One region of the Nostoc sp. PCC 7524 genome, then DNA from elsewhere that is predicted to be linked to it. Evidence: predicted binding sites of a transcription regulator. Region 1 holds the regulator's gene; the other holds the start of a gene.
What was found. The regulator HrcA, encoded in region 1, represses chaperone genes, less so after heat shock. The targets are predictions, from matches to a motif close to TTAGCACTCNNGANTCNNGAGTGCTAA.

Region 1 (12,144 bases):
TAGCTGTAGATTGTTGGTGCTGTAGAGTTTGTATTTGCTCTTCCAATGCCTCAATTCTATTTACTAAAGCGCGAATAACTTCCGCTTCTGAATCTGGCAAGTTGTTATGTTCTAGCGGTGCAACACGTACTCCTGAACGATAGACAATTCGACCTGGTACACCCACGACAGTGCAACTTGAAGGTACATCCCGCAGGACAACAGAACCTGCACCAATACGAACGTTATTACCAATTTGAATATTTCCTAGTACCTTAGCGCCAGCACCTACAACCACATTTTCACCCAAAGTAGGGTGGCGTTTGCCGCTTTCTTTACCTGTTCCCCCTAGGGTGACACCTTGATAAATTAAGGCATAATCACCGATGATTGCTGTTTCACCAATTACCACACCCATACCGTGATCGATAAATATACCCTGCCCGATGGTTGCGCCTGGGTGGATTTCGATTCCGGTCAAAAACCGAGCGATATGAGAAATCAAGCGAGGGATAAAAGGAATACCAATACCATGTAGCCAGTGAGCCAGCCGATGGAAGAGTAGGGCTTGCAAACCAGGGTAACAAAACAAGACCTCCAACAGATTACGAGCAGCTGGGTCACGTTCAAAGATGATACGAAAGTCAGCACGTATTGTAGATAGCACGAGATAGCATCCTCGGAAAGCACAACAAGCTACTCTCCCATCATATCGTTAATGGGGATTGGGGATTGGGGACTTGTACTGAGCTTGTCGAAGTATTGGGGACTGGGGATTGGGGATTGGGAAAAAATTATGGATGGGATTTATAACCTTTAGTGATTTATCTATTTTTCCTGTACTGTCAAAGTGTAATTTCGCTTGACTCCAGGGTTAAATGTACCAACCCAAACGTGATAAGGCCCTTTTTTCCAGCCTTTATCAACAATGCTAGCGTCTTTATTTTTACCTGTGTCATCACCACAACGAATCGTATTTTCGTCTGGTCCTTGAATTAATAAAGTTGTATCGCTGCCACCACTGTTGACGGTAATTGTTAATTTGTCAAAGTTTTTTTCTAAAACCATAATGTGATCTGGTTTGGGATCAGCAAAACCGATACAGGCATTTTTATCGCAATCGCGGTTACTGATGGCAGACAAGGAATAAGAACCACCTGTAAAGCCTGTAACTATTCCTTTTGCTGGTTCAAACCCTGATGATAAGCTAAATGTACCAAAATTAGGTGTTTCTGCGATTACAGGCGTAGCAATTACAGCACCAAATAAGACTAAAATCCAACTGCTTTTAAAATTAAATCGGGGGCGACAATATTTCATAGTAGCCCTCCTTGAGGCTCTTATAGTAGTGATCTTATACACATATTCTAATTAAGCCATTCCGGTAATTTGTGTCTTATGTATGCCACTTTCATAATGTGCTGCCTGATATAAAGGAATTTGAGATTCTTTTCTGCCCTCTCCGTCATGGGAACTTGGAATATTTCCAGGTGCGATCGCTATATTGAGGCACTATCACCAATCAAAGCGGATTAATATATGTAGTAAATCAAATCTTCCTGAACATCTGCGTCATTTGGTCATTCAGAGGTCAGTAAATCGCTGTTATAGGATACAGTTTCATGACTCATGCACCATCAAAACTTCTCACCTTTGAGGATTTTATTGACCAATACTGCGACAACCCTCGCTACGAACTGGCTGACGGAGAATTAGTTGATATGGAACCCACAGGCTCCCATGAAACTGTCGGCGGCAAACTAGCGACCAAAATCGGTATTGCTATTACCAACGCGCAACTCCCTTGGTTTATTCCTAGGACTTGCCTGATTCGCCCCTTTGCTGATGCCATGACTGCCCGGAGACCAGATATTGTGGTTCTGGATGAAACTGTTCTTTCCAGTGAACCCCTTTGGCAGCAAGAACCAGTAATCACTCTCGGCCGTTCAGTCAAACTCATTGTCGAAGTAGTTAGCACCAACTGGGAAACTGATTACGCTCGCCAGGTTGAAGAATACGCCCTTTTAGGAATCCCTGAATACTGGATTGCCGACTATCGAGGACTCGGTGGGGTAGCTTTTATCGGTAGACCGAAACAACCGACTTTTACAGTTTGTCAGTTGAGTGGTGAGGACTACTACCAGCAGCAGTACCGTCTTGGTGAGGCGATCGCTTCTGGGATTTTGCCTAATCTACACCTACAACTTGATGACATCCTACCTCGTTGAGTGATTTTGATGCTCTATGGGATGGACACCGAAATAATTAATTAAACGAGTTTTTGGCCAATAGGAAAAATTTTAAATTATTCAATTCAGTATTTCACAGTGAGATCCCGTTAATACATGACCTTTTTTGAATTTTGAATTGGAGCGTTCGCGTAGCGTCTCGTAGAAAAGCGACTTGACAAGGGGAACTGGCGAAATTTGCCGTGTCCCCTAATTGATTAATGATCAAGTTGGAAGAAAATCCCGCCTTTGAGAGTTCCTGTGTCACTCCCATAACTACTAAAAGTGAGCGATCGCAGTTTCTCAAAAAAGGATTTACCAACTACTTCCACAAGCTTCAAAATTGGTAGTTGACGCTCTAATAAATTTTGGCTTTTGTTCCAGTCAAGATACACATAACCTTGATTGGATTCGGGAAAAGCCGCAATAGTCTTTTGGAAATTACGGTTTTTGAGGAAAGAATTATCTTTGGTTGTAAAAACTTCATTAATTGTTTCTAGGTCAGAGGTAAAGATTTCATAATTTCCTAGGGTTGTATGTATGCCTTTGACTTTGGCTTCAACAGTGAATGATGGATGCTCTGGAGTATCGTTTTTTTGAGTATTGGCAATTAAATCTGTCCAAGCGGTAACTTTTTGCTCATTGAAACGTAAAGAATTAGTATTTAGTCCTTGAGATGAGGCGATCGCATCTAAACGTGCAATTCCTTCTGGTACAGTTTCTAGTTTTTCTGTGACAAAAATCCAGCCAGGAGTTGTTTGTCCTGCATGGGGGATGAGTGCTAGAGCATATTCTCCTTGTACCCAGCTAAATATATCTTGTTCTAAGTTGATACTCCAGCTTTTTTCAACATCTTGTATTGGTTTGATTAATCGGGAAATTACATCAGTTCCTGAACCAGAAATGGCTGTTTTTGCTTGTATCCAGAGTTTGGCTAAATCGCTGTCACCCAAATTGCTCAAATGAGAACCAGAAATCACCAACCCGGCTGAGGTGGGTATATATTGTAATGCTCCCACAAGTTGAGATAATGGTGCAGAAGTGGGTGAGACTTCGGTTGCAGCTAAGAATGTAGTTTCGGCTAACAGTCCTTGAGGATTCAATGTCAGAGCAAAAATTTGACTGTCGTAGGTTGGTTCTGGTAAATCTAACCCTTGCCATTGTGCCAATATGGGGAGATTGAAGAAGGCTACAGCTAAAGAGCCTTTAGGTAGCTGTTGGGTGGCTTTTTGGTATTGGGGAGAACTCGTCAAATTTAAATCAGGGGCTTGGACGTTATTAATAGCATCACGCAACACTCTAGGATCATTGGCAAACAAAACAAAGCCATCAACTACTGCACTAGCTAAGGGTTCTAGCTCTGGTTGTGCGTCATCGTAGAGAAGTTTCGCACCTTTGTATTCTTCAGTTGCTAGATTAGCTCCAGCTAAAACCCGCTTAGAGAATAATAACTCCACAAACTCACGGCTTTTTTCTGGTTTCTTGGTGGCTAGAGCCATGAGATATCCTGGCTGCTTACCGTTTTCGGAGTCACGATCAATATCTAAGGTGGTAACAGCCAGTGTAATTTCCTCTCCTAGCCAGGGTTGAATATCTTGGCGATAATCTAAACCACTTTGAGCTAATAAACTGGTTTTGAGTTTAGATATTTCTCCAGCACTTTCCAAAGCCTGTAAGCGTTCTGGATTTGCCAACAACGAAACTGTCGCTGGTGCTAGTTTTGACACAAAAATAGCAGCACCAGACTGGGAGGTAGAAGCAATGAGGCTAACCGGACTTTTGGCAAACAACCAGTAAAAGCCTGCGATCGCAATGACAACCAAAGCGATCGCACCAGCTATCAGAAAACCGGAGACTGAGCGTTGTGTGTTCACAATAGACCTATCTAAAACAACGGTTTACAGCCATTTAACCAGAAAATTAGGGACTGGGGACTGGGGACTGGGGACTGGGGACTAGGAATGAGCAGGGGAGCAGGACTATTGCCTATTACCTGTTACCTATTGCCTATTGCCTATTGCCTATTACCTGTTACCTGTTACCTGTTACCTGTTACCTGTTACCTGTTACCTGTTACCTGTTACCTGTTACCTGTTACCTGTTACCTGTTACCTGTTACCTGTTACCTGTTACCTGTTGCCTATTGCCTATTGCCTTCCCCCTGGTAGGGCGCTTTTAAGCAAGATTACTTATGCTAGGTTCCAGGTTTTCTGTCACCATAAATGATATTGGACTGTTTATCAAAACCACATGACAGGGAATATTTCTGGTCAACCCATCTCTCAAATTAGTGTAGAGGAACTAGCACAACGTCTGGCTGAAAATGATGCAAGTATTCAGTTAATAGATGTACGTGAACCCCAAGAATTATCACTTGCTAGTATTAATGGCTTTGTAAATCTGCCTCTGAGTGAGTTTTCCCAGTGGGCAGATCAAGTTCCGGCTATGCTTAATCCTCATGCTGAAACTCTTGTACTATGTCATCATGGCATCCGTTCTGCCCAAATGTGCCAGTGGTTACTTGCTCAAGGTTTCACCAATGTCAAAAATATTTCGGGCGGTATTGATGCTTACTCTATCTTAGTTGACCGTTCAATTCCCCAGTATTAGGGACTTCCAAATCAAAAAATATCCCCTATGTAGGGTGCGTCAGTCAGACAAAACCTGGAAATACCTAGAAATTATTCGTATTGACGCGCCCTACTAAGTAACAGCATCGGCTAAACGCCGCGCTATCACTAACAGCACTGTGAATAGAGACTGTATTTTCCCTGGAGATGGGCAATACCATAAATAAGGCTAAATTATCAACTAAAAATAAGTATCTTCAAATACAATTTATTTAATATAATTATGGGATAATACTGAGAAACTTAATAACATCTTTAAATCAATATTTTTTCTTTAAACCCCTGCTAGACGAAAATGTGGGATTAAGACTGTAATGTTAGTCGTTACAATAGAGTTAGATATTTAATGATTTTAATTAACTATTGTTAATTTATTTGCATTTAATTCAAATAATCTTTTCAAACCTTGATTAAAAGTTTGCTTTCTGTCAAAGAAACCCTATGCAAGTCCAGTTGACAAATCGACAACAGCATATACTTTGGGCAACGGTACGTCATTACATAGCTACGGCAGAGCCTGTTGGTTCAAAAGCTTTGGTCGAGGAGTACGACCTGGGTGTTAGTTCAGCCACAATCCGCAATGTGATGGGCGTACTAGAAAAATCTGGGTTATTGTACCAACCACATACATCTGCCGGACGAGTACCTTCTGACTCAGGTTATCGCATTTATGTTGACCAGCTAATTACACCCTCTTGGCGAGACGCTACGCGAACGGAAGCCCTGACAAAAAAGGTAGAATTGTCACTTCAAGAGCGTCTTCACTGGGAAGATTGGAGCTTAGAGATTCTCTTGCAAGGAGCAGCACAGATTTTAGCTAGCTTGAGTGGGTGTATTAGCTTGATTACCATGCCGCAAACCAATACAGCCGTTGTGCGACATCTGCAATTAATGCAGATTGAAGCGGGACGGATCATGCTAATTGTGGTGATGGATGGTTATGAAACCCATTCTAAGCTGATGGATTTGCCCCCAACCAGACAAGAAACAAAACCTGATCCAGAAGTAATTGATCGGGAGTTGCAGATTGTTTCTAACTTTTTGAATAGTCACTTACGGGGTCAAAGTCTGTTAGAAATCAGCAACTTAGACTGGAGTCAGTTAGATCGGGAATTTCAACTTTATGGGGAGTTCCTGAAAGATTCTGTAGCAGAACTAGCTCACCGCACACAAGCACCAACCGCGACACAGATTATGGTGCGGGGTGTAGCCGAGGTTTTGCGTCAGCCAGAATTTTCTCAACTCCAGCAAGTGCAAACAATTATTCAACTATTGGAAGAAGAACAAGAGCAACTATGGCGATTAATCTTTGAGGAGCCAGAGGCGGAAGATACGAACAAACCAAAAGTAACGGTGCGTATTGGCTCAGAAAACCCATTAGAACCGATACGTACTTGTACCTTGATTTCTTCTACCTATCGCCGAGGTGCAGTCCCATTAGGGAGTGTGGGAGTTTTGGGGCCAACACGCCTTGATTACGAAAGTGCGATCGCAGTTGTCACGGCTGCGGCTGATTATCTCTCAGAAGCCTTCAGTTAATTACATCAAATCATGGTCAGAAAAATTGCCTTTGGGGTGCTGTGGCTAGGATTCATCATTTATGCTTTTGTGTTTGCGCCGACCGATAGTCCCGATACCTGGGAGCTAATTAAAAATCTGTCTATTGGTCAGTGGCAAGGTATTAATCCCTTAGTCATAGCACTATTCAACCTCATGGGTATCTGGCCTATGATTTATAGTGCATTACTATTTATTGATGGCAGAGGGCAAAAACTACCCGCTTGGTTATTTGCGACTGCATCTTTTGCTGTTGGTGCATTTGCTTTATTACCCTATTTAGCTTTACGGGAACCGAATCAACAGTTTATGGGGTCAAAAAACGCCTTGATTAAGCTGCTAGATTCCCGTGTGACTGGTATTGTTCTCACTGTGGCGGCGACGATTCTAGTCACTTATGGTTTACGTGAAGGAGATTGGCATAACTTTATCCAACAGTGGCAAACTAGCCGCTTTATCCATGTCATGAGTCTAGATTTTTGCCTACTTTGCCTATTATTTCCGGCATTATTGAGAGATGATATGGTGCGTCGTGACTGGCAAAATCAGCAGGTTTTCTGGTTATTTGCTCTCATTCCCCTATTCGGCCCCTTGATTTATTTGTCTGTCCGTCCCTCGTTGCCAGAAATCAGTGTAGAGTTAACACCCAGTCAGCAACAATCAATCACAAGTTAATTTTCAAGAAACTGACTGAAATTCTGATTCGATCAACTCAGCAAAAACGGTAATGAAAGAAAACAGCATCATCACTGGGTTTCACGCTCATGTTTACTACGATACCGAGACTCGTGAAATTGCCGATAGGATACGGGAAGGATTAGGGGCTAGATTTGAAGTGCAGCTTGGACGCTGGCATGATCAGCCTATTGGGCCACATCCAAAATCCATGTATCAAGTCGCCTTCTCACCAAACCAATTTCCTCAAGTCGTACCTTGGCTAATGCTGAACCGTGAGGGGTTAGATATTCTCGTCCACCCTGAGACGGGTGATGATGTCACAGACCATACAGCACACGCTCTATGGCTAGGAAATAAGCAGGAACTGAATATCAACTGCCTACAAGGTTATAAACTCTCCAAATAACTCAAAAGGTCTGCCATTTCTTGAGTGCTGGGTTGGAATTTGGGCATTGGCGGCGTTTTACCACTAATGACTTGATCAATTAGTCCATACTTGGATTTGCGTTTAGAAACACCTTGCAAGCTAGGGCCTACTCGCCCATCTGCTTCTAAACCATGACAGCCAGCACAATTGATTTGAAATATAGCGTGTCCTTGTATTTGGTCTCCTTTCAATGCCAGAACACTCTTGACATATGGGTCGGAGGCTCGCACCATCTCAACACCAAAAAAGCCCAAAAAGACCACTAGCAGTATCGCTAGAGCCAATAAAACGATCTGCTGAATCAGATTTTCAGGTTTAGTAAGCTGGTTATCCAAAAGTTGTGCTGTAAAAGTCTAGTTGTTTTCAAAAATTTTCATTTCCTACACATAGCTTAAAAGTTCTTGATGCTGTCTGCAAGCACATCTACGACTTTTGTCCTGGTTAGCCATTCCCCAAAAACATTGTATGAAGCGGGATTCATCCCCAATTTGGTAAAATCAAAAGCAGGAAATGAATTTTGAATAATCGTAAACAGGAGATTTAAAGTGGTTGAACCCCTGCTTTCAGGCATTGTTCTTGGTTTGATTGTCGTTACCCTCTCTGGGTTGTTTTACGCCGCCTACAAACAATACAAGCGCCCCAATGAGTTGGGTGGTTGATTGAGTTCTGAGTAGGGGATGAGGGAGAAGGGGAAAGCTTTACTACTCCCTACTCCCTACTCCCCTGATTCCCCAATGCGGTAGAAAGTTAGGGCTGTGTTACCGTAAACCTTTTCGCGACAAATCTCCCAATCAGGAATTGCTATATCTGTCCATGCTTGGGGATTATGCTCAACAGCGATTTCACCGTTGGGATCTAATAATTGATGGTGAGCGATCGCTTCTAATACTGACTGATATAATCCACTAGCATAAGGTGGGTCAAAATAAATCTTGTCAAACTGCTGCCCTGATAAGTTCTTTAGCTGCTGGATGACATCACCGCGCAATATTCGCCATTGCTGCTCATCGTGTGCCAATTTCTGCCAATTTTCTTGAATAACGGCACAGGCTCGACTTGATTTTTCAATACCGATTACTAGATTTGCCCCTCGACACAAAGCTTCTGCACCCATTGAACCAGTCCCGGTGCATAAATCTAGCCAGCGACAACCTGCTATTTCTCCCTGCCAAATATTAAAAACTGCTTCCCTAACCCGCGCACTGGTGGGTCGAGTTTCTTGCCCTGGTAAAGTTTTAATTTGGCGATTCCCGTAAATTCTTAGACTCATTTGTCAATGGTCAACAGTCAATAGTGAGATAATGCGTTCCTGTCGCCTTGCGTCGGAAAGCAACTATCGAACCTGTAAGGGTCAATAGTCAATATTATGTAGCAAAAACATAATGACTGAGGACAAGTGACGAATCTCTAAGTTTCAATTTAATATTATGCGGCGATTTTTTCCCGTACTTGGGAAACAAAATTAGACAGAATTTGCAAGCCAATGTTAGAGGATTTTTCTGGGTGAAATTGGACTGCCATCAGGTTTTCATGGGCAATGGCAGCTGTGATAGTTTGCGTACCGTGGGTAACAGTTGCTGCCCGAATTTGCGCCTCAATGGGGTCAACATAGTAGGAATGCACAAAATATACCCAAGGTTGAGGGGGCAAATGCTCCCACAAAATACTTTTTGGTTGAGTTAATTGCAGCTGATTCCAACCCATGTGGGGAATTGTAATACCAGGTTCATGGACAAACCGCCGTACTTTTCCCCGCACAATTCCTAATCCTGGTTGAGTTCCTTCAGCACTGGATTCAAATAAAATTTGTAGTCCTAAACAGATGCCTAAGAAGGGTTTGCCAGATGCGATTGTATCTTTAATCGGTTGTTCTAAATCTCGCGCTCGGATATGTTGCATTGCGGGATCAAATGCGCCGACTCCTGGCAAGACAACTGCATCTGCTTGAGCTAATTCCTTATAGGAATCTGTAACTTTAGGAGTGGCTCCCGCGTTTTCTAACCCTTTGCAAACTGAATGCAAATTTCCCATGTCATAGTCTACAACCGCAATAACTGGCATTGACCTGTTCCTTGTAAATTATTTATGGAGTATTTTTCTATTCTAAATAATATTTCTGATGAAGAAAAGAATACTATTAACTTCTTTTGACACTTGGCTCGATGATCAACAGTCAAATTCCTCGGATGTTTTATTACTTGAAGTGATAAAACTTGAATCACTCCCCTATGATTTAAAATTTTTGCGCCTGTTACCCGTTAATATTGATCTGGCCAGTTACCGGGTGATGGCAAAAATAGAGGAGTACCAACCAGATTACATTGTTTGTTGTGGCATGGCTGCTAGTCGGCAAAAGTTAAGTGTAGAACTTGGTGCAAGTCGGGGAGAAAGCTTTTTACAAACTACAATTGATGTCAAACAATTAGTGGTGGGAGCAAAGGCAACTGATATTAGTGACGACTGCGGTAAGTTTGTTTGCGAAGGTCTTTATTATTCTGTACTGGAATACTTAGGACAAAATAAACTGGCAGCACATTGTATATTTGTCCATGTTCCAGTTTTGCATCCAGAAAATTTGGTAGAGATTCTGAGAGATTTCTTATTAATTATTAACAATTTGGCACTTTTGTAGAGTTATTACCGTCCGAGGGGCAGAGATGAGGGGATGAGGGGGATGAGGGAGATGAGGGAGACAAGAGAAAATTTATTGTTCATAGCTAATCCCCAGTCCCCAGTCCCTAGCCCCTAATACTTTGTTGTTATAAAGGGAGATGATTTTTTTAATACTATGTTGCCTTTGTTACTTAGTTTTTTAGTTGCTCAATCAACTCCTGCTACACCGCCGCCAGAAGAAGTGGTACAGCCGCAACAAGTGCGCCCATTACCAGGACAGTTGGATGCAATACCAACTTTTAATAGCAATAGTCCAGAGTTGGTTTTAAAAGAAGGGATTTTACTTTCTACCTTTCCGCCAGAGGGGAAAAAAGTACCATCAGCCCATTTGAATTTTCCCTTTCGCGGTAGATTTGATGTGTTTGCTCATCACATTGCTAGGGCTGAACCACCGGAGGATTTACGCTCATTATATTTAGGGATAATTTTACATAACCCGACTACCCAACCAATGACAGTGAATGTGTTGCAAGGGGCGAGTTATTTAAGTCAACCGGATGCGCCGTTTATTCAGTTGCCCTCTTTTAGTCAGAATCTTTTGGGTAATGTGTTCGCTGGGCCAGGCGATCGCGTTATGTTAGATGTACTTAGAGGAAGGCGACAAGATATTTTCCCTGCCCAAATTGTGATTCCACCAGGGGAAAGTCAAATGCTACTCAACCAGCCGATTCCGGTAAGAGGACTCACGCCACCCTTAAATGGTCGCTCGACTTTGGCACGACTGCGGAGTAATGGTACAGTTTACGCAGCTAGCTTGGCTATGTTTGCTAAGACTAATGCTGATGGTAGTGAACGTGCGCCGACTTTAGAAGAGTGGGAAAATCTCTTACAGAATAGTGATGTATCTGGCCCCCGCGATAGAGTACCCACACCTTTAGAAGAAACTGGTAAACCCCGTATTTATGGACGGGTGGCTGGTGTGGCGCGTGGAACCCATTGGCGGGCTTTTATCGTTGATGCTCCCAAAGCTAAGTATTTAACGATTCCCCAACCAGGACAAGCATTTTCTTATCCTCTGAGTAGCTTGCATGGTGGCACTTTAGGAACAGAACAAATTCAGAGTGCGCCGCTTTTGGTACGTTATCCTGATACCGCTTATCAGGCGCATGGTAATTACGGGATTCAATATAGTTTGAAGTTACCGTTATATAACAATACTCCTACTTCCCAGACTGTAACTATATCGCTACAAACCCCCATCAAAGAAGACCGACTGACACAACCAGGACTGCGCTTTTTTACTACTCCAGCCCGTCAAGTCTTCTTTAGGGGCAGTGTGCGGATACGACATCGAGACGAAAATGGCCAGCCTAAAACTAATTTTATTCATTTAGTGCAGAGGAGAGGCCAGCCTGGGGAACCATTAGCTGTATTAAACATGAAAACAGGCGATCGCTCTTTAGTAGAGGTAGACTTTCTCTATCCCCCAGATGCGTCACCACCACAGGTTTTAACAGTAGCTACTCAGGCTCAAAAATAGGGACTGGGGACTGGGGACTGGGGACTGGGTGATTTATTGAAAACCTTTGGCTGACTTCTTCTTACCCTTTCCCTTGGGTTTAGACTTGTGTACTTCTACCACAGCTGCTTGAAATAACTCGTGTAGATGTAGGGGTACACTGGCAATTTCTGGTAAATCTGGCTTGAGGGGTTTATCGAATTCTTGCAAGAGTGCATCTAAATCATTAGCAAGGTTAAATTCTGGGCGTTGCAAGTAATCTTGTAGTGCCTTGTCTAATGACTTGGGGTATTTTTGGGCTAAACGTTGCCAAATAAAGGCATTAATATTTTTATCCTCAAGGTAATGACGAATTAGTTTCTCTGCACCATCAATACTTTGCCAATCGGCTGCTGTTAACAGTGCTTGTAATTTACTGTATGTTGGTAAAAACATCTGTCCCCAACGGGGATGAGAAATTGCGGTTACTTGTTCGGCTTGTTTGAGTTCCGCAGGTAAATCAACTTTTGGCAT
Region 2 (12,144 bases), 2.0 Mb from region 1:
TCGTTGCTAGCAGCGTTGAAGCCAACGTTGAATTCTTTCTCTTTCACGCGTTCAGCAATTACAGCACCGTTCTGACCTGCGTTTTCAGCAATTCTCTTCAGAGGTGCGGGTAATGCACGAGCCACAATTAAAGCACCGGTCAATTCTTCACCAGTGAGGTTGCCGTTAGCCCAAGTTTCCAACTCAGGAGCGAGGTGAGCTAAGGTTGTACCACCACCAGGAACGATACCTTCTTCTACAGCAGCTTTGGTAGCGTTGATAGCATCTTCTAAGCGCAGTTTCTTGTCTTTCATTTCGGTTTCGGTAGCTGCACCAACTTTCACTACAGCTACACCACCAGACAATTTAGCCAAACGCTCTTGGAGTTTTTCTTTGTCGTAGGAAGATTCAGTTTCTTCCATTTGACGACGGATTTGTTCGCAACGGGCTTTAACGCCAGCTTCGTTACCTTCAGCAACAATTGTAGTGCTGTCTTTGGTAATGGTGATGCGACGCGCTCTACCCAGTCCATCTATCTTGGTGTTTTCCAGTTTCAGACCAGCATCTTCAGTGATCACTTGACCGCCGGTGAGAACGGAGATATCTTCTAGCATAGCTTTGCGGCGATCGCCAAATCCAGGAGCTTTTACAGCCGCTACATTCAGCACACCACGCAAACGGTTAACAACCAAGGTTGCCAAAGCTTCTTTTTCAATATCTTCAGCAATGATAACCAGGGGTTTACCTTGACGGGCAACTTGCTCAAGAACAGGTACTAAATCTTGTACCAGAGCAATTTTCTTGTCGGTGAGCAGGATGTAAGGATCATCAAAAATCGCTTCCATCCGTTCTGCATCGGTGGCAAAGTAAGGAGAGATGTAGCCTTTATCAAAGCGCATCCCTTCGGTGATTTCCAATTCGGTGGTCATGGACTTCCCTTCTTCTAGGGAAATTACACCTTCTTTACCTACTTTGTCCATTGCTTGGGCAATCATCTGACCGACTTCATCGTCGTTACCGGCAGAAATTGCACCAACTTGCGCGATCGCCTTAGAATCTTCTACAGGACGAGCGTGTTCTTTAATTCTCTCTACCAAGAAGTTGGTAGCTTTATCAATACCGCGCTTCAACAGGATGGCGTTAGCACCTGCGGCTACGTTCCGCAAACCTTCTTTCACAATGGCATGAGCCAAAACGGTAGCGGTGGTTGTACCATCACCTGCTGCATCGTTGGTTTTAGAAGCAGCTTGGCGAATCAAAGAAACGCCAGTGTTTTCAATATGATCTTCTAATTCGATTTCTTTAGCGATGGTTACACCGTCGTTAACGATTTGAGGCGCACCAAATTTCTTTTCTAATACTACGTTCCGACCTTTGGGGCCAAGGGTAACAGCTACAGCCTCAGCTAGAATGTCAATACCACGCTCAAGGGCGCGACGGGCGTTTTCGTTGTAGATAATGCGCTTTGCCATAGGTGTCTCAATCTCAGGAATTGTCAGTCAATTTGGTTTTGAATAATTGATTTGGGCATGGGGTATGGGGCATGATGTGTCGTGACCCGAACCACCCATTAGCCAACGACTGCTAAAATATCTTTTTCAGACAGCAGTACGTATTCTTCAGTTCCGAGCTTGATGTCAGTGCCAGCGTACTTGGAGTACAACACTTTATCGCCAATTTTGATTTCTAATTCTTGACGGCTACCGTCGTCGTTACGCTTGCCAGGGCCAAGGGCGACTACTTCCCCTACTTGGGGTTTTTCCTTAGCGGTGTCGGGTAAATACAGACCACCTGCGGTCTTTTCTTCCGAGGCGCTCACTTTCACGAAAACGCGATCGCCTAAAGGTTTAACTGTAGATACGCTTAAAGATACAGCTGCCATATTTCAATTTCTCCAGAGTTAGCACTCTCAACTCCTGAGTGCTAATTTAGCGAAGAGCAACCGACAATGGCAATAATGCAGGGTGTACGGGTTTCCGAACTAGGTAGGGAAGGGAGTAGGGAGTAGTGAGTGGTGAGTGGGGAAAGTAGGCGAAAATGGGGAGGATGAGGTAGACACAGCAGAAAAAATATCTACTGTTTATCCCCCATTCCCTACTCCCTATTCCCTATTCCCCATTTTGAGTCCTCGTATATACACATCCCGTGAATTGCGTAAGTACAAATGCTTAATTATTAGTATTTTTCGGGTTCTTTTCCATAAGTTACGAATATTTTTATATGGTCAACTTTATTTGCAAAGTGGGGAAATTGTTATAGAACAGTAATCAGAGAGCCGCTCAATGAGTAACAATACAGTGATCTAGAGCAACAAAATTAAAGTTTTTTGCTTGCGAGTTTGTTGTTATAGATAGATAATAGTTGTCTACCCGGATAGTGTCTGGTATCGCCAAGCAAACCCGGAGGTTATTGAGCGGATCATCCAAGAACACTTGATAGGCATAATGGTGGTTGAAGAATCAGCGTTTTTAACCCATCCTTTGCCGACAACTCCCTAACTTGCTGGTGAACATATGAATCTAGGCTGAATATCCGTAGGGTATTGTAGAGTAGTCAGCCAATGAAAGCGCGGGTTGTTTTACAACTAGGGTCATCTGAAGCCGATACTGACTCGTGAACTAGAAAGATTATTATTTAATCAGTGTTTTTTTTACCCGCTACTTTCAAAGGGATATATAATAGCGCATTATAAATACTACTGCTCTACGTATCCTTACTGGAATAATGCCAAAGAGCTAGCGGTCTGATAAAAGTGACAAACACTTTTGAGACTTCAAGTTAAACAAGGGTAAGTTAAGTGGGAAAAATGACAACATCTCAACAATCCACCATATAAGGATAACCATTCAATACCTTGATGGATCGAAGCGCGACAAGTGCCACTGCTATGAAAGAGCCCAGCATGAAAGATCACAAACGACTTCTACTGATTGATGACGACCCTAACCTCATCTTGCTGGTGAAGGACTATTTGGAGTTCCGAGGATATGAAGTCATCACCGCAGAAAATGGCCGAGAAGCTTTAGAGATTCTCGAACATGATGTACCAGATATGATTATCTGTGACGTGATGATGCCGGAAATGGACGGATATACCTTTGTAGAACAAGTCCGGCAAAATGAACGCACCAGTTGGATTCCTGTTCTTTTCCTGTCAGCAAAAGGACAAAGTGCAGACCGAGTTAAAGGTCTCAATAAAGGCGCTGATGTCTATATGGTCAAGCCCTTTGAACCAGAAGAACTCGTAGCGCAGGTAGAATCCTCCCTGAAGCAAACTATCCGTTGGAAAGAACACCAAGCCAAAGGAGGAGAAAACGGTTCCCGTATCCAGGTTCCCTTCGATGTGCAGTTAACCCCAACCGAGCTAAAAGTGGTGCAGTTTGTAGCTAGGGGTTTAGCCAACCGCGAAATCGCTGAAGAATTAAATGTTAGTCAGCGTACTGTTGAAAGCCACGTTTCCAATATGTTGGGCAAAACTAATCTCCACAACCGCACTGAACTAGCGCGTTGGGCGATTGAAAATCAAATGGCTTAATTAGCTATCAGCGTTCAGCAGTCAGCTTTACAATAATTAACTGACTGCTGACAGCTGATAGCTTAATTATTTGCTTAATTATTGAGCCTCACCATTTCACAAACATTACCACGCACTCCCCCCACTCCTTGGGTAAATTGGCGGTCTTGCTTGTGGATGAGCATTTGCATTCCATTTTTGGGAGCCATAACAATTAAAGCGTCCCGTTCTAGCTGTTGCCGAGAAATGTATTGTAGGCGGTACTGCATTAATAGCATTGCTAGCACAATTTTAATTTCCATCAGTGCGAAAGGCGCTCCTATACAAATGCGCGAACCAGCACTGAAGGGGTTGTACTCATACATCGTGGGTTCTTTGGTCTCCCAACGCTGGGGGTCAAATTTCTCTGGGTTGGGGAAGATTTGGGGCAGATGATGAGTATGGTAAATACTTACGAAGACTTCCGTCCCTGTCGGTAATTCATAGCCTCCCAAGCTAGTTGGTTGCGATGTCACCCGCGCATTCCAGGGTACAGGCGGTAAAATTCGCAAACTTTCTTTAATTACACGCTCTAATAAAGGTAACTGCTGCAACTGCTCAATAGTTGGTGGTGCGCCTTGCAGAACACTTTCTAGTTCATCCAGTAAATCGGCTGCGACTTGTGGGTGTTGGGAAAGCAAAAACAGTGTCCAAGTTAAAGCATTGGCGCTAGTTTCATGACCAGCTGCAAAGATAACGCTCACATGACCTAGCAATTCATCCTCAGTTAACCCCAGTCCACTATCTGCGTCCCGTGCTTGGATAAGCATAGAGAGGACATCCCCTGAGTCTGTACCGCTAGCTTGTTTGCACCGAATTAAGGTACGCATTTCGTCATCTAGTTGCGCCATTAAATTCAGCAGGCGATGGAAAGGTAGCCCTGGCACATCAAAAGGTAAGATAGCGATCGCAGGTGAACCTAGTAGAGTGCCAATTTTCTGCAATAATCTCGCACTACTACCCCCTTCATCACCAATATCAGCACCAAATAAGGTTTTTGTCGCTGCACGCAGAGTCAGCAACCGCATAATTTCACAAAGGTTAACAGGCTTACCCAATGGCAATTGCTCTAAAACTGACTGAGTAATGCCGACAATATCATCACGATAAGACTCAATGCGCTGTTTGTGAAAGGCGGGCATTAACAGCTGGCGATGTTGGCGATGGGTTGTACTGTTAACACCAAACAACCCCACACCAAAATGTTTGAGAGTTTCTGTCCGTGGAGAGTCATTGCGCTTGCGGTACAAGCCTCCGGTTAAAGGATATTTATGGTAAATCTCATGCTGACTTGTGACTTCCCGAACATTTTCTGGCCCATAAGCCAGCACAGTACCCGGACAGTAATCTTCTGATGAGTAAAGATTTGTTCCACCTCCGGCTGCTAGAGAAACCACTGAACCATATTTCTTAAATAGACGACGTGATAAAGCAATGGAATCTTTGACATATTCTACCAGCAGAGCTGTACGTCCAAAAATTGGTAAAGGATTCGGCCCAGGTACAGTTAATTTCGGTCTATCGGTGGTTATTGCCATCTTTATATAAAACACCAGGAATATAGAAATGTTAGTCTATTATTCCTTTATGAAATAATAAAAATTTATTCTGAATCAGTGATTTAATATATTAGATTTTTAACAGCTTTTTGCTATATAAAATACAATTTCAAAAAAAATATGTGCCTCTGTACTGTAAGAACATTTCTTAAATACAAAGACACAAATAAATATACAGCACTTTTGAAGTAAGTGAGGTACATCATGAGTAATGAGTAAGAAATTTACTTATTACTCACTACTTATTACTCATTACTTTTTTCAATTAGTTGCTGTACCTCATAAACATCGAATCTGCTGTATTTCTAGGCTAGCCACAATAAATTTTTACTGTTTACTTAGTGTCACGGGAATTTCAAGAATAAATTCTGTGCCTTGTCCAAGTTCAGATTTTACCTTGATATCACCCTGATGCTCTTGAATTATTTGATAGCTAATTGATAAGCCTAGCCCGATTCCTTTATTAACTGGTTTAGTTGTAAAAAAAGGATCAAATATTTTGCTTTGTATTTCTGGATTAATGCCAACGCCATTATCTGTAATAGTAATTCTGGCTGTTTGGTAGTCAGTGATTTCAGTGTTAATGAAAATTTCTTTTTCCTGAGATTTATCATGCTGCTCTAGAACAGCATCAATGGCATTGCTCAGAATATTCATGAATACCTGATTTAGTTCTGCTGGATAACATTCAATTAGTGGTAAATTACCATACTCTTTAATAATTTTAATTTCCTGCCTGATACGATGTTTTAAAAGTAATAGTGTACTTTCAATACCCTCATGAATATTCACACTTTTTTTACCAGCTTGGTCTAACCGGGAAAAATTTCGTAATGATGAAACTATCTCACTAATACGCTCAGTTCCTAGTTTCATTGAGGCGAGGAGCTTAGGTATATCTTCTATAATAAACTCAAGATTAATATCTATAATTTTTTCTTGCAAAGCAGAAGTTAGTTCTGGATATTCTTGCTGATAAAAATTGATTAAATCAACCAAAGACTCAATATAGTTACTTAAATGTTTGAAGTTACCATTGATAAAATTTATGGGATTATTAATTTCATGTGCTAATCCTGCAACCATGCGGCCTAAGCCAGACATTTTTTCTGTTTGCACTAACTGGACTTGAGTTGTTTGTAATTGCCGTAAAGTATGCTCTAATTTTTGTGCTTGTAATTGGGCATTAATAGTTGTATTAGTGAGTGCTTTGAGGTTGTTGTAAGCTTTGGAATGGTAACGAATTCGAGCAATTAACTCAACTGGATCAGGTAACTTAATTAGATAATCGTTTGCACCTTCAGCAAAGGCATCTGCTTTGAGTTTCGCTTCTTCTTTGCTGGATAGCATGACAATAGGAATATCACGGGTTGCTGGGTGGGAACGAAACCAACGCAACAGCATTAACCCATCCATTTCTGGCATGACCATATCCAGTAAAATTACTGTGGGGGAAAGAGCGATCGCCTGCTGAATGGCTTGTGTTGGGTCACTTAGATAGTGAAATGAAATATTTGAATCACTAGAGAGAATCCGACAAACTGCTTCACCAATAATTAGCTGATCGTCAATTAATATAACTGTGGTTTGATCTGTGTTTAAATTTCCCCCAGATAACGCAGATTCAGGAGTATTTACTTGGAGATAATTCGGGACAGCTTGTTTGTTCTCTGGAGATAATGATATTGATTCTAATTTCATTGTTATATACTCTCAAATTATTAATAAGTCTAAAATTAGTCTTTGTATTAATATTAACTTAATTTTAAGTAATTACTGATTTTGTATCATTTTGTAAAAATCAATAATCATATCGAATTTTCAAAATATTTTTTAGCCTTAATTAAGTATTTATTGGGATATTTCCTAATAGGAATAAACAATTAAAAAATCGATATTAGTAAATTTACTGAAATTTTTATTAATAACCTCAAAATCAGGATTGACCAGTAGATAAAAACCGGGTACAAGCTGAGGCGATCGCCTCCAGTGCTAAAATCTCCACAGCCGCATTTAATTCTGCTGCCGCTTTGGGCATACCATAAACTACAGAAGTTTTGCTGTCTTGAGTGATGGTATGCCAACCTGCATCCCGCATCATTTTCAAACCTTGTGCGCCATCCCGTCCCATACCTGTAAGCAGAATTCCTATGCCTTTCCCAGTCCAGTGTTTAACTATGCTTTTAAACAAGACATCAATCGATGGATGGTAACAACAATCCGCAGATTCTTGCTCATACTCAAGGGTCAGGTTGGGACGTAGGACAAGATGATGATTAGTACCAGCCAGCAAAATTTTTCCTGCTTGGGGACAAGAACCAGGACTGGCTATTTCCACAGATAGAGGAGTTTGTTCGTTTAACCAAGTAGCAAAATTGGGAGTAAACTGAGCATCTAAATGTTGGACAATGACGATCGCAGCAGGAAAATCTTGAGGAAACTGGGAGAGAACTGTTACTAATGCTTGTGGGCCACCTGTAGAAGCACCAATCGCAATCAATAATGGTAAATTATGCGATTTGTTGACTATCCTGGAACGGGGAGACTTATCAATTAGTTTGGCGATCGTAGAGATTTTTTTCAGCAGTCCTGTACTACCCTCAATAGGTGTATTGATGGCATCTAAAGCACCATAAGACATGGCTTCAAAAACTTGACCAGCATAACGGTTAACACTGGCAGTCACCATCATAATTGCACAAGGTGATTGCTTCATGATGTGCTTCGTGGCTTCGACTCCATCCATATTTGGCATCAGCACATCCATCAAGATTAAGTCCGGAGTATCGACTGCACACTTGGTCACAGCTTCTGCTCCATCATAAGCAACCCAGGCCACATCGTAGTCCGGGATTTTGGCAATGGTACGCCGTAGCGACTCTACAGCCATAACCATATCGTTAACAATGGCAATTCTCATCGATGTAATTCAAAATTAGTAAATTAAAGGTTCATCCCTCAGCAATCAAGACTTGTAGTCTCTACTATTGACCACAACAGGGTGTAGGGTGCAGGGTGTGGGGTGTGGGGGAAGAAGAGAAACTAGATTATTTTTACACCCTGCCCCGAAACCACCTTCGAGTCAAAGCCCCCACTAAAATCTCCGATTTGGTGGTCTAAAATCAGTGGTGGGTCAAGCCCCCACTGATTTCCCCTACACCCTACACCCTTCTTTTTGACTAAGCCTCACCAATCAAGTCAATAACGGCGTTTAATAAAGTGTCATCATGAAAACTACTCTTAGTCAGATAGTAGTTTGCACCGGCTTCTAAGCCATGAATTCTGTCTGCTTCTCGGTCTTTGTAGGAAACGATAATTACAGGAATATGCTTTAACTTGGCATGGTTTTTGATTTGGCTGGTAAGTTCAAAACCATTCATTCTTGGCATATCAATGTCGGTAATTACCAAATCATAATCACTGCTGCGAATGGCGTTCCAGCCATCCATACCATTGACCGCTACTTCGACTTTGAAACCCTTGTTTTCTAAGAGTTTACGCTCCATTTCGCGGACTGTAATGGAATCATCTACCACCAAGACACGTTTGTAAGTTTTGGCAACTGCTTGTTGAGTGGAGTGATTTACCTGGCTGAGTTGTCCACTAGCCAGCACCTTGGCAATGGAACGAACTAAATCTTCAATATCAATAATTAATACTGGTGAACCATCATCCATTAAGGCGGCGGCACTAATGTTAGGAACTTTACCCAGACGGGGGTCGAGGGGACGGACAACTAAACTACACTCACCAATAAAACGGTCAATTACTACACCATAACGGCTGAGGCGATCGCTAATAATTACTACTGGCAGTAATTCGGGATTTACTACCTGTGCTGGCAACTCTAAAACTTGATGGGCTGAGATTAAGGCTACTGCTTGGTCGTTTAACATGAAAAACGGCTGATTCTCGGACACCACAATTGCCGACTTGAGAATCATCACCACCTGATCAATACGTGCCAACCCAAAAGCATAAGCTTCGTTAGCAATCTCCACCACTAGAGTACGTAATACTGAGAGGGTTAGGGGTAGCTGTAAGTAAAACGCCATACCAAACCCTGGCTGAGAAACCGCCCGCAAACTGCCGCCAAGTTCCCGGACTGTGCTGTGCGCCACATCTAAACCAACACCCCGACCAGAAATTTCTGTTACTGTCTTAGTGGTGGAGAACCCAGGTAAAAATAAAAACTCCATTAACTCGGCTTCTGTTAATTGGGCGGCCATTTCTGGCGTAGTCAGGTTTTTTCTGGCAATCTCCTGACGCAAAAATTCTAAATCTATACCCCGTCCATCATCTGACACAGTAATTAACAACATTCCCGCACGATGGACAACTTCAATCCGAATTGTTCCTGTTTCTGACTTACCTACTGCTACACGTTCTTGGGGTGTCTCAATGCCGTGATCAATAGCATTTCGCAAAATATGAGTTAAAGGCACTTCTAGACGTTCTAAAATGTCTCGGTCTACCAGCGTCGATTTACCAACAATGTCTAGTTTTATACGTTTACCTAATTGCCTAGCCATGTCCCGCACCATGCGCGGAAAACCTTGTCCTCCTTCGCCAAAGGGACTCATGTGTGTGGCGATGACTTGGCGATATAGCCGATCTGCGAGGTTGGTAGAACGCTGAGAATATAACTCTAGTTCATTATGGCGATCGCCTAACAGCTGGCGACATTCACTAGCAGTTTGACGTACTGCACTCATTTTTTCCTGGATCTGGCGTTCTAATAAATGCCGAGAATTATTACTTAATAGTTCTTCTAACCCTTCCAATAAGCCGAATAACTGCGTCTGCCTAGTTTTTAATTTTAGGAGTGAGTCAGCAAAGGTTTCCAGCCATTTAGCTTCAACTAATGACTCTCCAGCTAATCCCATCAAGCGGTTAAGATTATCTGCACCCACCCGCACAGCTCGGTTTTGTACGACTTCAGCCTTGGACACAGGGGTAAATACTTGAGATGGTGGGACAACCCAAGCTGATGCTGTTTCTGGTTGTGGAAATTCTACTGGTACAGTTTGACTAGCAGGCTGAGAATTGAGAATATTAGCGATCGCAGTAACTAAAGATTGAATCTTGGCTGCCTCTGGCAATTGGGGGTGAGAGTTACCGTCACAAGCTTCACCTATATGTAGCAGCATATCCGCAGCCGCCAACAGCACATCAATATCAGCCGCAGTGAGCCGGATTTGTCCCGTCTGGGCTGCAACAAAACAGTCTTCCATTGCATGAGCTAGGGTAACAACGGCATTAAGTTGTACAATCCTCGCCGCTCCTTTAATAGAATGAGCTGCCCGCATTAAGGCTGCTAAGTCTTCCTGGGGTTGGGGTTGAGTTTCCAGTGCCAATAGGCGATCGTTTAATATCGCTACCTGGGTTTTTACCTCCATGCTGAATAAATCCAGCAAGGAAAATTGACTATAATCAGTTTCTTTTGTCATCGCCACACCTTTCTATTTAAGGTGGTAAATAGTAATTCCTCATCCAAATAGCCCAGACTGTTCTCTCGCCAATAGAAAAACCCTTTGGTAAAGTTGTGAGTTGTCGCCGTCATGCTATTTGGCGTATCTCGTAATTCATGTTGATGAAATCGCTGTACGCCATACAGTTCGTCTACAGGAAATACCCAAACACTACCCGCCTTTTCCACCACCACCATACGTGGGTACACCACAGGACTCAAAGCTGCTACGGGAGTATCAACCGTTTCCAGATTCAGCAAATGAGTTAAGGAGACACACAATTGTAGTTCACCACGAATATTTACCAATCCTCGTAATATTTGATTACTCCGATGGGGTAGGTTATGAATCAAAGTTGGAGATATGGTTTCTTTAAAAACTTGTGTAGAAAGTGCCAGCCATTCTCTTTGTAAACGAAAGATGACGACTGTGAGAGTTGCTGTAGTGATTAAGGTGTCAGCATCATCTCCCCGTTGCTCAGAAAATAACTCAGTCCACTCATAGCGATAGTTGTCAGGTATGGTGCGCTCTAGTAACTGACGACCAATATTTGAGTAAACAGGACAGTTCCGACAATGGATAAAATTAGATAACTCTGGACAAGAGCGATCGCCTGTAATACCGATGAGATTGTAACAATTATTCATAGCGAACAGGGAGGTGAGAAGCAGAGGTGCAGAAGAGCAGGAAAAAAACTATTGACTATTGACTAACAGCCCTAATTTTGAAGCGGGAAATTTCTTGGCGTAACCCGTGAGCAACTTGGTTGAGTTGAGAAATAGCATGATTAATTTCTCTCAAGGAAGCGGCTGTTTGAGAAGAGGTATTGCTTAACTGTGTCATCGCTTCACTAATTTGTTGCGCTCCTTGAGATTGCGTTTCCATCCCCTGACTTACAACTTCAAATCGCGGGGTCAAATCCTGCACTTGCTCAATAATTTGTCCTACTTGAGTGCTAATATTGGCAACATCTTCCACAGTGCGTCCTACTTCTGTGGCGAACTTATCCATTTCCATAACGCCTGTAGACACAGAAGATTGCATTTGTTTGACCATTTGCTCAATGTCGAGAGTAGCAACTGCGGTTTGGTCTGCTAATCGGCGAATTTCCCTAGCAACCACAGCAAAACCTAAACCATACTCACCCGCTTTTTCTGCTTCAATTGCCGCATTCAAAGACAACAAATTTGTTTGATCTGCAACTTTGGTAATTGTGACCACAATATTGTTGATATTGTTAGCTTTCTCACTAATTACTCCCAACCTAGACGCGATGGAATTAGTTGCTTCTGCCAGTTGACGCATTGTAGATTCCATCCGCAACAAATCTTTTTGACTATCACTGGCTGCGATGGTTGTACTTTGCGACATAGCCGCCACTTCTTCCATTGTTTTGGCAAGTTCTCTGGAAGTGGCAGAAATTTCTTTCGCTGCTGCCGCTACCTGATTGGTTGAGGCTACCTGCTCTGTTAGAGTGGCTTCTAATTGTTTACCTGATGCAGCTATTTGTGTGGCCGAAGAAGTTGCTTGAATACCAGACTGTTGTACTTGACGAATCAGATTATTAAGATTTTTTGCCATG

Region 2: groES (co-chaperone GroES) is a predicted target of HrcA. The motif match lies at 1,880-1,906, and genes of this name have one in related genera.

Annotation. Positions count from the first base shown of each region.
Region 1 is NC_019684.1:1,524,296-1,536,439, reverse strand. Features, by position in the region: gene cysE (serine O-acetyltransferase) at 1-646, opposite strand, end outside; gene NOS7524_RS06325 (hypothetical protein) at 808-1,299, opposite strand; gene NOS7524_RS06320 (Uma2 family endonuclease) at 1,602-2,207, shown strand; gene NOS7524_RS06315 (DUF3352 domain-containing protein) at 2,426-4,081, opposite strand; gene NOS7524_RS06310 (rhodanese-like domain-containing protein) at 4,458-4,817, shown strand; gene hrcA (heat-inducible transcriptional repressor HrcA) at 5,279-6,376, shown strand; gene NOS7524_RS06300 (hypothetical protein) at 6,389-7,069, shown strand; gene NOS7524_RS06295 (DOPA 4,5-dioxygenase family protein) at 7,122-7,478, shown strand; gene NOS7524_RS06290 (c-type cytochrome) at 7,460-7,834, opposite strand; gene petG (cytochrome b6-f complex subunit V) at 8,045-8,158, shown strand; gene rsmD (16S rRNA (guanine(966)-N(2))-methyltransferase RsmD) at 8,215-8,769, opposite strand; gene hisH (imidazole glycerol phosphate synthase subunit HisH) at 8,925-9,560, opposite strand; gene NOS7524_RS06270 (pyroglutamyl-peptidase I) at 9,619-10,131, shown strand; gene NOS7524_RS06265 (DUF3370 domain-containing protein) at 10,288-11,652, shown strand; gene NOS7524_RS06260 (hypothetical protein) at 11,686-12,144, opposite strand, start outside.
Region 2 is NC_019684.1:3,562,702-3,574,845, reverse strand. Features, by position in the region: gene groL (chaperonin GroEL) at 1-1,451, opposite strand, end outside; gene groES (co-chaperone GroES) at 1,550-1,861, opposite strand; gene NOS7524_RS14335 (response regulator transcription factor) at 2,837-3,514, shown strand; gene NOS7524_RS14330 (cytochrome P450) at 3,589-5,070, opposite strand; gene NOS7524_RS14325 (ATP-binding protein) at 5,419-6,792, opposite strand; gene NOS7524_RS14320 (chemotaxis response regulator protein-glutamate methylesterase) at 7,028-8,011, opposite strand; gene NOS7524_RS14315 (hybrid sensor histidine kinase/response regulator) at 8,271-10,541, opposite strand; gene NOS7524_RS14310 (chemotaxis protein CheW) at 10,538-11,209, opposite strand; gene NOS7524_RS14305 (methyl-accepting chemotaxis protein) at 11,265-12,144, opposite strand, start outside.